One region of the Brevibacillus sp. DP1.3A genome, then DNA from elsewhere that is predicted to be linked to it. Evidence: predicted binding sites of a transcription regulator. Region 1 holds the regulator's gene; each other region holds the start of a gene.
What was found. Region 1 encodes LexA, which represses DNA repair genes until DNA is damaged. Its sites were predicted from a motif close to CGAACATATGTTCG; they were not measured.

Region 1 (3,136 bases):
ATGAATTTTCCATGATAATCACTTCCTTGCAACAAGATATGCATCTCAAACGTATACTAGCGACATAATTTAGGTGTTACACCATAGAAAATGTCGAATAAAGCAATACTCAGTACGATTTTGTTGACATTTAATAAAAATGAGCGAATGCCTGTCATCTTAAAGAAAGATGATGAGGACTTATGGCTTGATCGGGAGAAGTATGATCGGTTGCAGCTCCAGTCGCTGTTTACCCCCTACGATTCCGGCGAGATGATGGTATATCCGGTATCCGCCAAAGTGGGCAGTCCGAAAAATGATGGTCCTTCCTGTATTCAAGAAGTAGAGATCGGCTCTTTGTTTGAAGATTAATCCTTTCGCAGGAGCTGAACTTTTTGTCGTAATTCCTGTTCGGTTAACGACTCCAAATGCAACAATGCCTCGTATGGATCATCACCCGGAATATGAAAGTACCTGGCAAATGCAGGCTCTGTTTTGATGCCGCTTTGCTTCAGAGCTCTAATATGTTGGCATGCATCCAAGCCTCCTATGTCTAGCAAACGTGCTTCGATGTCCATATGACGATAGGCATTTTGCTTTTCGACAGCTACCGGTTGAGCAAACAATTCAAACCAAAAGTCAGCTGTGAAAAACGAGATAACGGACGTGGGAGTACTTTTTACATCTAGGTGTGTCACTTCAAATCCGGGCAAGCAGCCAAATGCTGTACGCACAGCCTGCTCAAACTGTTCCAGATCATGACTCTCGCAAATAATGTCCAGATCGCTTTGCTTGACGTCAATGTCTAAAGGGATGGTTCCGGCAAGCACTGGACGGTAATCGGATAGTACTTCCATGATGTGCGTCTGTTTAATCGCTTCCCACGCCGCTTTTTGGCGCATCGTTCCTCTGCCCAAATAAGAGAGATCATGCCAATTTCTCAAGAGACTACCTCCATGTCTACTTTCTTTTAAAATAGTTTAGACAAAAGTGAATAAGTACGCAACGAAATCGGTAATCACTCGTATACCTAGATGAAGGGAGTGTAGTAGATGGAAATATTTTTGTGGGTAGTGGTCGTGTTATTGTTCTTGCTAAGCATCGCAGGAATTTTTTTACCTGTTTTACCTGATACGATATTACTGTGGGCGGGCTTTTTGCTCTATCACTTTTTCATTGCAGATCCGGGAGCGGGATTGCCCGCATCCTTTTGGTGGGGAATGGTCGTTCTAAGCATTCTGCTTTATGGTGCTGACTTGCTGACGAACATGTACTTCGTGAAAAGGTACGGAGGGTCCAAGTGGTCGTCCGTTGCTGCTGCGGTCGGAATTATCCTCGGGATCTTCGTTTTCCCACCGTTTGGTATGCTGATCTTGCCGTTCGTATTCGTCGTTCTGGTAGAGTTAATGGTGCAGAAGCAGTCGATGGAGCGAGCAGTGAAAGCGGGCGTAGGCTCACTGATCGGATTTTTGGGTAGTGCGGTCGTAAAAGTCATATTGCAAGTTACGATGATCATCTGGTTTTTTGTCGCCAGATAACATATAGAAAACGAAAAGGACAGCCGAGGCTGTCCTTTTTTACGTGGAAACTAGTGAATGAGTCGATATACACCGATGACTTTACCGAGAATGGTGACATTCTCCAGAATGATCGGTTCCATTGTGGCATTTTCCGGTTGGAGACGGAAGTGGTTCTTTTCTTTGAAAAATCTTTTGACGGTCGCTTCGTCTTCTTCTGTCATGGCTACGACAATGTCACCATTGTTCGCTACGTGCTGTTGGCGAACAATTACGTAATCTCCGTCGAGAATCCCTGCATCAATCATACTGTTCCCGGAGACGCGCAGCATATAGACCTTGTCAGAAGTCACGATATTGTCTGGAAGCGGGAAGTACTCTTCCACATCCTCAATGGCAGTGATCGGTTGTCCAGCGGTTACTTTTCCGATTACTGGCACACGGACGACAGAGTCTTCGAAATTGTCTTGAAAACGATCTTCATCTGATAGCAATTCGATGGCACGAGGTTTGGTAGGATCTCGACGAATGAGGCCTTTTTTCTCTAAGCGTGCCAAATGCCCATGTACTGTTGAGCTGGAAGCTAGTCCAACAGCCTCACCAATTTCACGTACAGATGGCGGATATCCTTTATCACGAACTTCCTTTCGTATGAACTCGATGATGGCTTGTTGTCTACTCGATAATTTTGACATAGAAAGACACCCCTGATTTCTCGAACATATTTTCCTATATTATACCATGGGAGCTTGCGTTCGACAAACATAAGTTCGATTCTTTGTTGACATGAACATATGTTCTCATTTATCATGAGGTTACAAATGATCAGAACGTATGTTTGCGAGGAGGCCATTATTATGAATTCATCGACAGCACGAAATCGTTTCGAGAAAAAAGAAGAACGTCGAGTTCGTTTTGGTATCACGAGAGGACAAGCTCTCTTGTTTCTTATAACATTTACTCTCTTTTTTTACTTATTGACCGAACTAGTGTTTGCTTCTTCGCCCATGGAGGAGCCACAAGGAATAGAAGTAACCGTACAATCTGGAGATAGCCTATGGTCGTTAGCTGTTCAATACAATACAGATCAGCATATGGATGTTCGTGACTATATAATAGAGATTAAGGATGCGAACGGTTTAGAGAGTAACAGGATTTACCCAGGTCAGACTCTCATGCTTCCTGATACTCCGTAAGTGTTCGGCTGTCTTGCGGGATCATTCGAATGTGGTATAATGAATCGGCACTACTACAGAGTGGGAGGAACCAGCAGTGGTATCTGACGCAGAAATTAAACGCATTAACGAATTGGTCAAAAAATCTCGCGAAGAAGGTTTGACCGAAGAGGAAAAGCTCGAACAAAAAGCATTGCGCCAAAAGTACATTGACGCCGTTAAGCTTTCATTGAGAGCAAATTTGGATTCCATCCGTTATGTGGAAGACCTTGAAGAAAATAAGCCAAAACAGTAAGATAACAATTACTGATACGACAGACATCCTCGCTTGACGCTAGGGTGTCTTTTTCTGTGACATACATAACGCTTTGATATTCAGGGAGGGAAAGCGGTGGCGTGGATAGCTGTGGCGGTTGGAGGAGCAGTTGGCTCACTTTTGCGCTACCTATTGTCTTTGCTCGCGAA
Region 2 (3,136 bases), 310 kb from region 1:
ATACATATGTCCCTGACGTCGTGAGCTGACGACTGTGTAACCTCGCTGCCGCAAGATGCCACGCAGCTGGTGATGCTGCCTCTCCGCCCACCGCGAGAGCTCATCGAACATCATCTGATAAGAAAACTTCAACGGCACAATCCGCATCTGCCCCAGATCGGCCATGACTGCCCGAAACAAAATGCCAAATAAAATATACTGGCGTATCAATTCCTGCTCGTCTGACACCATCGGCTCCGTCACTTGTAGTGTCCTCCGATCTTACGTGCGCGCTCTTTCGCCTGTCCCGCTTCCAAGGCAGAGGTGGCGCGCAGGATGGCGTCCTGACCGTATCGGCTCCGGATATCATCCATAGCTTGTGCCAACGAACGCCGCTTGTGATTGTCCGTGAACAGATTGAGTTGCACCACGTTATCAGGGACAAGCTGCCCCAGATTGACCCCGATACTGCGGACGGGCGTTTCCTGCCAGTGACGGTCAAACAGAAAGCAGGCCGCTTCGTACAGAGTCATGGCATCATTCGTCTGGTCCGTGAGCTTCATCTGCCGCCCAAAGCCCGTTCCAGCAGCCAAATCGGCTCCACGACAGCCCACAGACAGAACGGAGCCCATCAGCTCCTTTTTCCTCGCCCGACGGTACACTTCTTCGCACAGCTCAAGCAATATAACCTTGATTTCTACTGCTGTATGATAATCCCGTGGCAACGTCATGTGATGACCGATCCCTTTTTGTGAATCATAGGAATCCAAAGCCACAGGTGAATCGTCGATTCCGTGAGCCGTGCGCCACAGCACCTCCCCGTTCACTCCCCAATGTCGGGTAAGGATGGCTGGCCTCATATCTGCAAGCTGCCCGATCTGATAGACGCCCATCCGATGAAAATGACGCTTCATGCGTGAGCCTACCCCGAACAGCTTTTCAATCGGAAGCTTCCAGAGCGTATCCGCTAACGTTTCCCGCTTGAGCCAAAAAACGCCTTCTTCCCGTTTCTTGGCGAAATTGTCGCAGGCCATCTTGGCCAGTACCTTGTTCTCCCCGATGCCTACCCGACAGTTGATTCCCGTCTCCATCCAGACGCGCTGCCGAATCTGTGCAGCCATCTGCAACGGATCACCAAACAGATGGACGCTGCCTGTCACGTCGAGAAACTGCTCGTCGATTCTGTTTTCATTTTATTGTTCATGATTAGTAAACCAAATAAGTCACTGACCTTGGAAAAAAATGTGCTCTTGAAACAGGAATATTTGTTCGGTATTCTGTATACAATAACAAAGGGAACAAACGTTCTTGTCGGAGGGTGATTCTATGTCTTGGAATTTAGAAAAGCACCAAGGCTGCCGTAGCGTTGAAACCATCTATTTTAATCGAAGTTGTATTCTATCCTTGTCCCTAGTAGCAAAGAAGCAATTAGGATGACGCAAATCCCTTTGCAAACTGAAGAAGAATCTCAATTCATTAAAGAGTACATTCTTCTCCCCATCATTTTGGATATCTTGGAAAAGGATATCAAAACTTTGGATTCTGTACCGTTAAAAATGCCTACTATTTATGCCAGAACCTTACGCCATGTACAAGACCTGATTACTATCGATTTATTGGGAATACGCAAATATCTGAGAAAACATGGGATAAAAGTGTATGAACAAAACTGGACTAAACTCGGTATAGAAGCAAGGTACTTATGTCGCGGTTATCATCACCAATTTTCAATGCTACGGGGCTTAGTGAAAGCTGAAGTGGAGAAAAAGCTAAGCGAATATTTAAATATTGATCTGGCTGGTGAAATAAACTCATGAGTAAACAATTAGATCGAGTCATTATGCTGGCAGATTGCCAATCTTTTTACGCGAGTGTGGAAAAAGCAGCTCATCCTGAATATAAAAATAAACCTCTCGTTGTTGCCGGCGACCCTACGCGGCGATCAGGGATTATTCTAGCTGCTTGTCCCATTGCCAAAAAACATGGTATTACAACGGCAGAACGGCTGGGAGAAGCTCTTGCTAAGTGTCCAGAGGTGGTTGTGATTCGACCTCGTATGGAGGAATACATTCGGGTATCTCTTCAGATTACCGAAATTCTACAATCTTATACAGATCTAGTGGAACCATATAGCATTGACGAACAGCACCTCGACATAACGGCTAGTTTGAAGCTTTTCGGCTCCCCCGTCACGATTGCTAAAAATATTCAGCAAAGAGTGATGAACGAGACAGGCGTCCGCACAAGGATCGGGATTAGTTACTGCAAAGTCGTAAGTAAAATGGCTTGCGATAATTTCGCAAAAAAAAATGAACGAGGTATTTTTACCCTTTCGAAGGTGGATCTCCCAACCATACTTTGGCCACTACCGGTGAACAAAATGTTTATGGTTGGATCAAGAATGACACAACATCTCACCCGAATGGGCATCATGACAATCGGTGATCTGGCAAATACCTCTCTCACCACTCTAAAACGCAAATGGGGTATTAACGGAGAAGTTCTATGGTGTATCGCTAACGGCATAGATTCTTCACCGGTAAGTCCAAACACCCATAACCACCAAAAAGTGATCGGTCATCAAATGACGTTACCGAGAGATTATTACACGTTGCAAGAAATCTTAGTTCCCCTTTTGGAACTATCAGAATTGGTATGCCAAAGATGCCGTGCCAAGGGGTATATGGGATGGGTTGTATCCGTAGGTTGCCGGGGAGCAGACTTCAATCGTCCCACGGGGTTTCATCGGCAGATGACATTAACTGACCCAACAAGTCTTACAGGTGATGTCTACAAAGCTGCGACCATGTTGTTAGAGCGACACTGGGATGGATCTCCTATACGCAGTATCGGAGTAAGCCTAAGTCAACTTGTCAGCGATGAGGAATTTCAGTTAGTTTTGTTCGATGACCGTGAGAAGAAGCTTGCATTGGAAAAGACCACCGATATGATTAAGCAAAGATTTGGAAATGCATCGATTATGCGAGCAGTATCCCTGACAAAAGCAGGTCAAGCAAAAGATCGTTCTCAAAAAATTGGAGGCCACTATAAATGAGCAAAAAGCTGCAAGGTAATGGCTTGTTTGAATCTTCACGGATGATGCTTCCAGAGCACAAGGAAGCATATCTTGAGCATCAACAAAATTTGAAAAAAAAGA
Region 3 (3,136 bases), 2.3 Mb from region 1:
GTGGATGCGATAACCGGAAAAGTGATCGTAAACGAATAGCACCTTACAAAAGAAAAAGCCGCCTTCTCCGATTGCGAAGATGTGCGGCTTTTTGTATGGGATTCTAGGCAGTTGCTTCGAATCCTGTGATTTGATTGAGAGCGACTTTCTTATCATCCTGGAGGACGAATTCGACTACTCCGTTTTTCATGCTGACAGCTTTGACCACGCCTGTAAGAGGCGTATTGGTAGTGGTGCCGTCCGGATTCGTTTGAGACTGGTTGTACGTGATGTTGTAGCCGATCATTTGCGCGTAGGCAAGGGAGTTGCCCATTGTTCTGTTTTCAGGTTTCACCGTCATGCCTACGATTTCTTCGGCTTTTACGGTTGATCCATTATCCAGTTGGAATTGTGCGGTACCATTTTTGGTAGTAAAGCCAGTGATGACGCCATTCAAGATTTCATCCACCTTGGAAACGTCGTGTGTGGTATCTGGATTGCCATCCCGGTCGACTTCCTTGGTAACTTTATAGGAAATCTCTCGACCGATCATTTCCATGTACTTCACGCTGTTATCGAGCGTATTACCAGCCAGACCTTGCGATTCCAGTCCGGAGACGTCTGCCAGAGGAATCGGTGTCGATTCGCCTGCGATGCGGAAGTAGATTTTGCCTTGATCCATGTAGACGGCATCAAGTACGCCTTCTTTCTTCTGCGTCGAAGTTTCTCCCGTCATCTCGTCTTTTGTAGTAAGGGAATACGAGGCTGTACGACCTACTAGCTTTTCATACTTTTCTAAAGTGACCATGCTGTTGTTCGATTGCTCCATCAGCGTGGTCATTTTTGTGATTTTTTCTACCATGGTCAGCATACTTGTTTGCTGGATGAATTGAGAGTTGTCCATTGGGGACATAGGGTCTTGATGCTTTAACTGCTCGAGCATGAGCTTCATAAAGGCATTTTGGTCGAGCTCGGTGGTGAATTCTTTTTTGCCTTTATAGCTCAAATGCGGTTGTATATAAGGGTTATTTTTAACGGTTGTTCCGGTATCTGACATGTCAATCCTCCCTGAAGGTGGCGAGTCTATCTGCGCATGTTTGCACTTCCTTCATCTTATATCGGAAAAATCAGTGGAAAGATGAAGACAAACGTTTGTTCGAATTTTGGGCTTAAACTAGCCGGAATTGTGTTATAATGGAAAGTAGAAACAGTCATGCTATGAGGAGATGAACGAGGGAATGGAGCGTTTTGAATTGGTATCGGAGTTTCAACCGTCCGGTGACCAGCCGACCGCCATTGCCGAGCTGGTGGCAGGGTTACAGGCTGGCAAGCGACACCAGACATTGCTGGGTGCGACGGGAACGGGAAAGACTTATACGGCTGCCCAGGTAATTGCTCAGGTGAACAGACCAACACTCGTGATGGCACACAACAAAACTCTGGCCGCTCAGCTTTGTGCAGAGTTTAAGGAGTTTTTCCCGAACAACGCGGTGGAATACTTCGTCAGCTACTACGATTACTATCAACCCGAAGCGTACATTCCCCAATCGGATACGTTTATTGAAAAAGACTCGAGCATTAATGACGAGATCGACAAGCTCCGTCACTCCGCTACCAGTGCGTTGTTTGAACGCCGAGATGTGATCATCGTTGCCTCTGTCTCCTGCATCTACGGATTGGGTTCTCCCGAGGAGTATCGGGAGCTGCTCTTGTCTTTACGTGTTGGCATGGAAACAGGACGGGACGAGATTTTGCATCGTCTGGTCGATATCCAGTATACACGCAACGACATCAACTTCACGCGCGGTACGTTCCGTGTGCGGGGTGACGTCGTGGAGATTTTCCCTGCTTCAGAGAGTGAGCAGGCGATTCGCGTTGAGTTTTTTGGAGATGAAATAGAGCGGATTACTTCGATTGACGTACTGACCGGCGAGATTTTGGGACAGCGTGATCACATTGCCATCTTCCCTAAATCTCACTACGTGACGCGCGAGGAAAAAATGAAGCTGGCTGTCCAAAGCATCGAGGCCGAGCTGGAAGAAAGACTGAAAGAATTCCGTGATGCGGGCAAGCTCCTGGAAGCACAGCGACTGGAGCAACGCACACGGTACGATATTGAGATGATGATGGAGATGGGCTTTTGCTCCGGTATTGAAAACTACTCACGCCATCTGACGGGACTGCCTGCCGGGCATGCTCCTTATACCTTACTGGATTACTTCCCAGAAGATTTTATCGTCATGATGGATGAGTCGCATATGACCTTGCCGCAGGTTCGAGGGATGTATAACGGTGACCGCGCACGGAAGGATGTACTGGTCGATCACGGATTCCGTCTGCCCTCTGCACGCGATAACCGTCCACTAAAGTTCGAGGAGTTTGAAGGAAAGCTGAAACAAGCGATCTACATTTCGGCTACACCTGGTCTTTATGAGCTGGAACACAGTCCGGAAATGGTACAGCAGGTGATTCGTCCGACAGGCTTGATTGATCCAACGGTTACGGTACGTCCGATCAAGGGACAGATTGACGATTTGATTGGCGAAATTCAAGCCACGATTGCGAAAAACGAGCGGGTTCTCGTCACGACTCTGACGAAGAAAATGTCTGAGGATTTGACGGACTATCTGAAAGAAATCGGAATCAAGGTCCGCTATCTTCACTCGGATATTAAAACGATTGAGCGGATGCAGATCTTACGTTCATTGCGTTTGGGTGAATTTGACGTGCTAGTCGGGATCAACCTATTGAGGGAAGGTCTTGACTTGCCTGAAGTATCACTCGTAGCGATATTGGATGCAGACAAGGAAGGCTTCCTTCGCAATGAGCGTTCGCTGATTCAGACGATTGGTCGGGCTGCGCGGAACGCAGAGGGACGCGTTATTATGTACGCTGACAAAATGACAGATTCGATGACCTCTGCGATTCGTGAGACAGACCGTCGTCGTTCAATTCAGATGGCTTACAATGAAGAGCACGGCATCACGCCGCAAACCGTGAAAAAGTCCGTCCGCGAAGTGATCGAGGCGACCAAGGTAGCGGAGGAAAAAGCAGATTACTTGCCACATGCAGATTTCAAGAAAATGCCGAAGAAGGATCGCGTGGCTGTTATAGAACGTATGGAAGAAGAAATGAAGGAAGCGGCACGCAACCTCAT
Region 4 (3,136 bases), 1.7 Mb from region 1:
CTTGCAAATTCGTCAAAATCGCTGCCAAATCACCCGGACGCTCAATTGCCGGACCAGACGTCGTGCGGATATTCACACCCAGTTCATTTGCGATGATTTGCGACAGGGTTGTCTTCCCCAGACCAGGTGGACCGTACAGAAGCACGTGATCCAACGACTCTTTCCGCATTTTGGCTGCTTCAATAAAAATCTTCAGGTTTTCCTTCACGTGCTGTTGACCGATGTATTCGTTTAAATAGCGGGGACGGAGGCTCAGCTCCGCCGCCTCTTCTTCCCAATTCATATGCGTCGTGATGATCCGAGAATCCAAAATCCTACCCCCTCATGAGCAACGCAAGCCCTTGTTTGATGAGCTTTTCTACACCATCGCCCTCTTTTGATTTCTCAGACAGCTTGTTTCTGATTTTTTGCAGTTCACCATCAGAGTAACCCAGTGCAGTCAATGCATCGAGTGCTTCGTTCAGCGCAGACACAGCTTGCTCGCCTGCTGTCAAATCACCCGCTGCAATAGTCAAAATCGCAGATGGTGTGTATCCTACCAATTTATCCTTCAAATCGAGGATAATGCGCTGGGCAGTCTTTTTCCCAATCCCCGGAAATTTCGTCAAATAGGTAACATTCTCCTGTTGAACCGCCATCACCAGCTGCTCAGGCGTCGCCGCAGCCAGAATGGCCAATCCGCCCTTTGGACCGATTCCACTAACATCAAGCAGCTTGCGGAATAAATCGCGTTCGTCACGGGTAGCGAAACCGTACAACAGAATGGCATCCTCCCGCACATGGTGGTGGGTAAACAATTTGGTTTTGCTGCCTTCATACCGAACGAATTGGTACGGGTTTGGGCAAAACAGTCGATAACCAATTCCGCCCGTTTCGATAACTATGTATTCCGAATCGAGATAACTAAGTGTACCTTCTACAAAATCAATCATTTCTTGACCCCTTCCGAAATGGAAATGAACGCGCGAAACTGTGCGTGCGTAATAGCAATGCCCAATGCGTCCGCCACGTCGTCAGGCTTTGGTACTTCTTTTAACCGCAATAGGAGCTTCGTCATTTCCTGTATTTGCTTCTTCTCTGCTCCCCCGTATCCAGTCACGGCTTGCTTGACCTGCATTGGGGTATATTCATAGACCGGCACACCAGCCAGCTCTGCTGCAAGTATAATAACCCCTCGCGCTTGACCAACTGTAAAGGCCGTCGTCACGTTTTTATTAAAGAAAAGCTTTTCGACGGACATTTCATCGGGACGATATGTTTCCAGAAGGCTCTGCATTGCCTCAAAAATCTGTTTCAATCGAAGTGGCACTGGCAATCCTGCTTCTGTCTGAATGCTCCCATATTGGACGGGACGCAATTGGCTGCCCTCTTTATCCACAACCCCGAAGCCAACAATCGCAATGCCAGGGTCAATTCCTAAAATGCGCATAGTCCACTCTCCGTGAGCAAAGATTCTACTCTCTACTGTAACACAAAGCACCCAAAAAGCGAACGTGTATTTCCATATAAAAACCCGCTTCCTCGTAAAAGGAGCGGGTTATACGGTGTCTGTTAGTGTTTGTTCATTCCGATTGAATCTGACACATCATGCTGCATGTGGGCATAGTCGTCTACGCCACTCTGCATGTGCTCTTTGATCTTGTTGATCTGTTGGTAATTGAGCTTGTTGTGCCCCTGGTTCAACTGAACGTACAAACGCTGATGGAACTGGTCTTTGTAGCTACCTCTTGGCATGGTAGACATGGTCTAAAGACTCCTCCTTCGATCACCGTATGAAATCAGTATGGCGTAAGCGCAATGGTGTTATGATACCAAGATTTACGCCACATGAACCAGACATCTTATTGAAACGATAAGCAGTGGAGGTGTTGGTTGTTGCGAAGCAAAGTCCTTATTTTTTGTATATGCCTCTTCGTAATCGCACTGTCAATGCCGCACTCTGTGTTTGCCAAGGTCAAGAATGACATCACGGTCACCGTTTCGGTGTCCCCAGAGTCCTCCTTCCAAACGACTATGTCCTTCCGTGATCAAAAGCAATTTACGAAGCGGCTATTGGGCTCTACTACCGAAGTCGCCTCCTATAACCCGCACTGGGTACGTGCTACATTGACCGTAAAAAAACGAACGTATATATATGATCATGATGGCCAGCTTTATGAAACAGAAATGCCTCGTCGTTATGTATTGGCAAACGATGTTCGCCAAAGGATCGAAGAAATGGTCAAGTCCGTAGAGGCCGTCCATTTTGCGCAAGCCATTCCTTGGGAACAGGTGAAAAAAACGTTGAAACGGATGGAGTTCGGTACCGTGATTGATTTAGAGACAGGTCATCGTTTTGATGTCCAGCGCAGAGCAGGCAGTCGCCATGCCGATGTCCAACCGTTGACACGCAAGGATACACAGATCATGAAGAACATTTACCAGGGGAAATGGTCGTGGAAGCGCAGAGCCATTCTGGTAGAGGTAGACGGTACTTATTTTGCAGCATCCATGCACGGAATGCCACATGGCGCTGGTGCGATTAAAGGAAATGAATTCCCGGGGCATTTTTGCATCCACTTTTTCGGCAGTTCTACCCATCGACGCACAGAGCCCGATCCCAGTCACAGCATGATGATTCTCAAGGCCTCCGGAGCGCTTGCGACTACAATAAAAGGGGCGTCTCCTGAAGAGCTCGTCGGCTATTTCCTCACCGCTCTGCATGAGCACGACACCCATGCGATGCGAATGACAACGGACGGATTCTCACTTCCTGAAGGGCTGTCCGTGATCGAATCTGTGCGATCGTCAGAAATCGTCATCCCGTCAGACGAACGCGGTCCCCTCTTGATAGAGGTTCCTGTTCGGCTCACATACATCGCCCGGGAAGGCGGTAATTTTCGACGGACATGGAAATTTCTTTTGCGCCGCGAAGTACCGGGGGAACGTTGGCGAATCATTGCGGTTGAACTGAATCCATAGCAATGGAAACAAAAATCCCTTTCCAGTCCAATATGTGCTTGTTACACGAAAGGCTCGAAAGGGATTTCTTTTGGTCCAACCGTTTTCATCGGCCACTCCATTGGTATTCGCCATAGGTGGACAATACACTGTTATACTCAGCCAAATTACGAATGCGAATCCCCCGTTTCAGATT

Region 2: HP399_RS12360 (YhjD family protein) is a predicted target of LexA. The motif match lies at 1,238-1,251, and genes of this name have one in related genera.
Region 3: uvrB (excinuclease ABC subunit UvrB) is a predicted target of LexA. The motif match lies at 1,125-1,138, and genes of this name have one in related genera.
Region 4: ruvC (crossover junction endodeoxyribonuclease RuvC) is a predicted target of LexA. The motif match lies at 1,489-1,502, and genes of this name have one in related genera.

Annotation. Positions count from the first base shown of each region.
Region 1 is NZ_CP085876.1:2,983,293-2,986,428, forward strand. It holds gene HP399_RS31005 (hypothetical protein) at 1-13, opposite strand, end outside; gene HP399_RS14050 (SOS response-associated peptidase family protein) at 91-351, shown strand; gene HP399_RS14055 (DUF4269 domain-containing protein) at 348-923, opposite strand; gene HP399_RS14060 (DUF456 domain-containing protein) at 1,032-1,517, shown strand; gene lexA (transcriptional repressor LexA) at 1,568-2,191, opposite strand; gene HP399_RS14070 (cell division suppressor protein YneA) at 2,354-2,692, shown strand; gene HP399_RS14075 (DUF896 domain-containing protein) at 2,769-2,966, shown strand; gene crcB (fluoride efflux transporter CrcB) at 3,063-3,136, shown strand, end outside.
Region 2 is NZ_CP085876.1:2,670,643-2,673,778, reverse strand. It holds gene HP399_RS12370 (YhjD family protein) at 1-243, opposite strand, end outside; partial or broken gene HP399_RS12365 (DNA polymerase IV) at 240-1,160, opposite strand; gene HP399_RS12360 (YhjD family protein) at 1,413-1,796, shown strand; gene HP399_RS12355 (DNA polymerase IV) at 1,793-3,034, shown strand; gene HP399_RS12350 (YolD-like family protein) at 3,031-3,136, shown strand, end outside.
Region 3 is NZ_CP085876.1:731,967-735,102, forward strand. It holds gene HP399_RS03675 (hypothetical protein) at 1-39, shown strand, start outside; gene HP399_RS03680 (flagellar hook assembly protein FlgD) at 104-1,036, opposite strand; gene uvrB (excinuclease ABC subunit UvrB) at 1,218-3,136, shown strand, end outside.
Region 4 is NZ_CP085876.1:4,699,560-4,702,695, forward strand. It holds gene ruvB (Holliday junction branch migration DNA helicase RuvB) at 1-310, opposite strand, end outside; gene ruvA (Holliday junction branch migration protein RuvA) at 315-932, opposite strand; gene ruvC (crossover junction endodeoxyribonuclease RuvC) at 929-1,429, opposite strand; gene HP399_RS21520 (hypothetical protein) at 1,552-1,743, opposite strand; gene HP399_RS21525 (hypothetical protein) at 1,876-2,961, shown strand; gene HP399_RS21530 (BofC C-terminal domain-containing protein) at 3,047-3,136, opposite strand, start outside.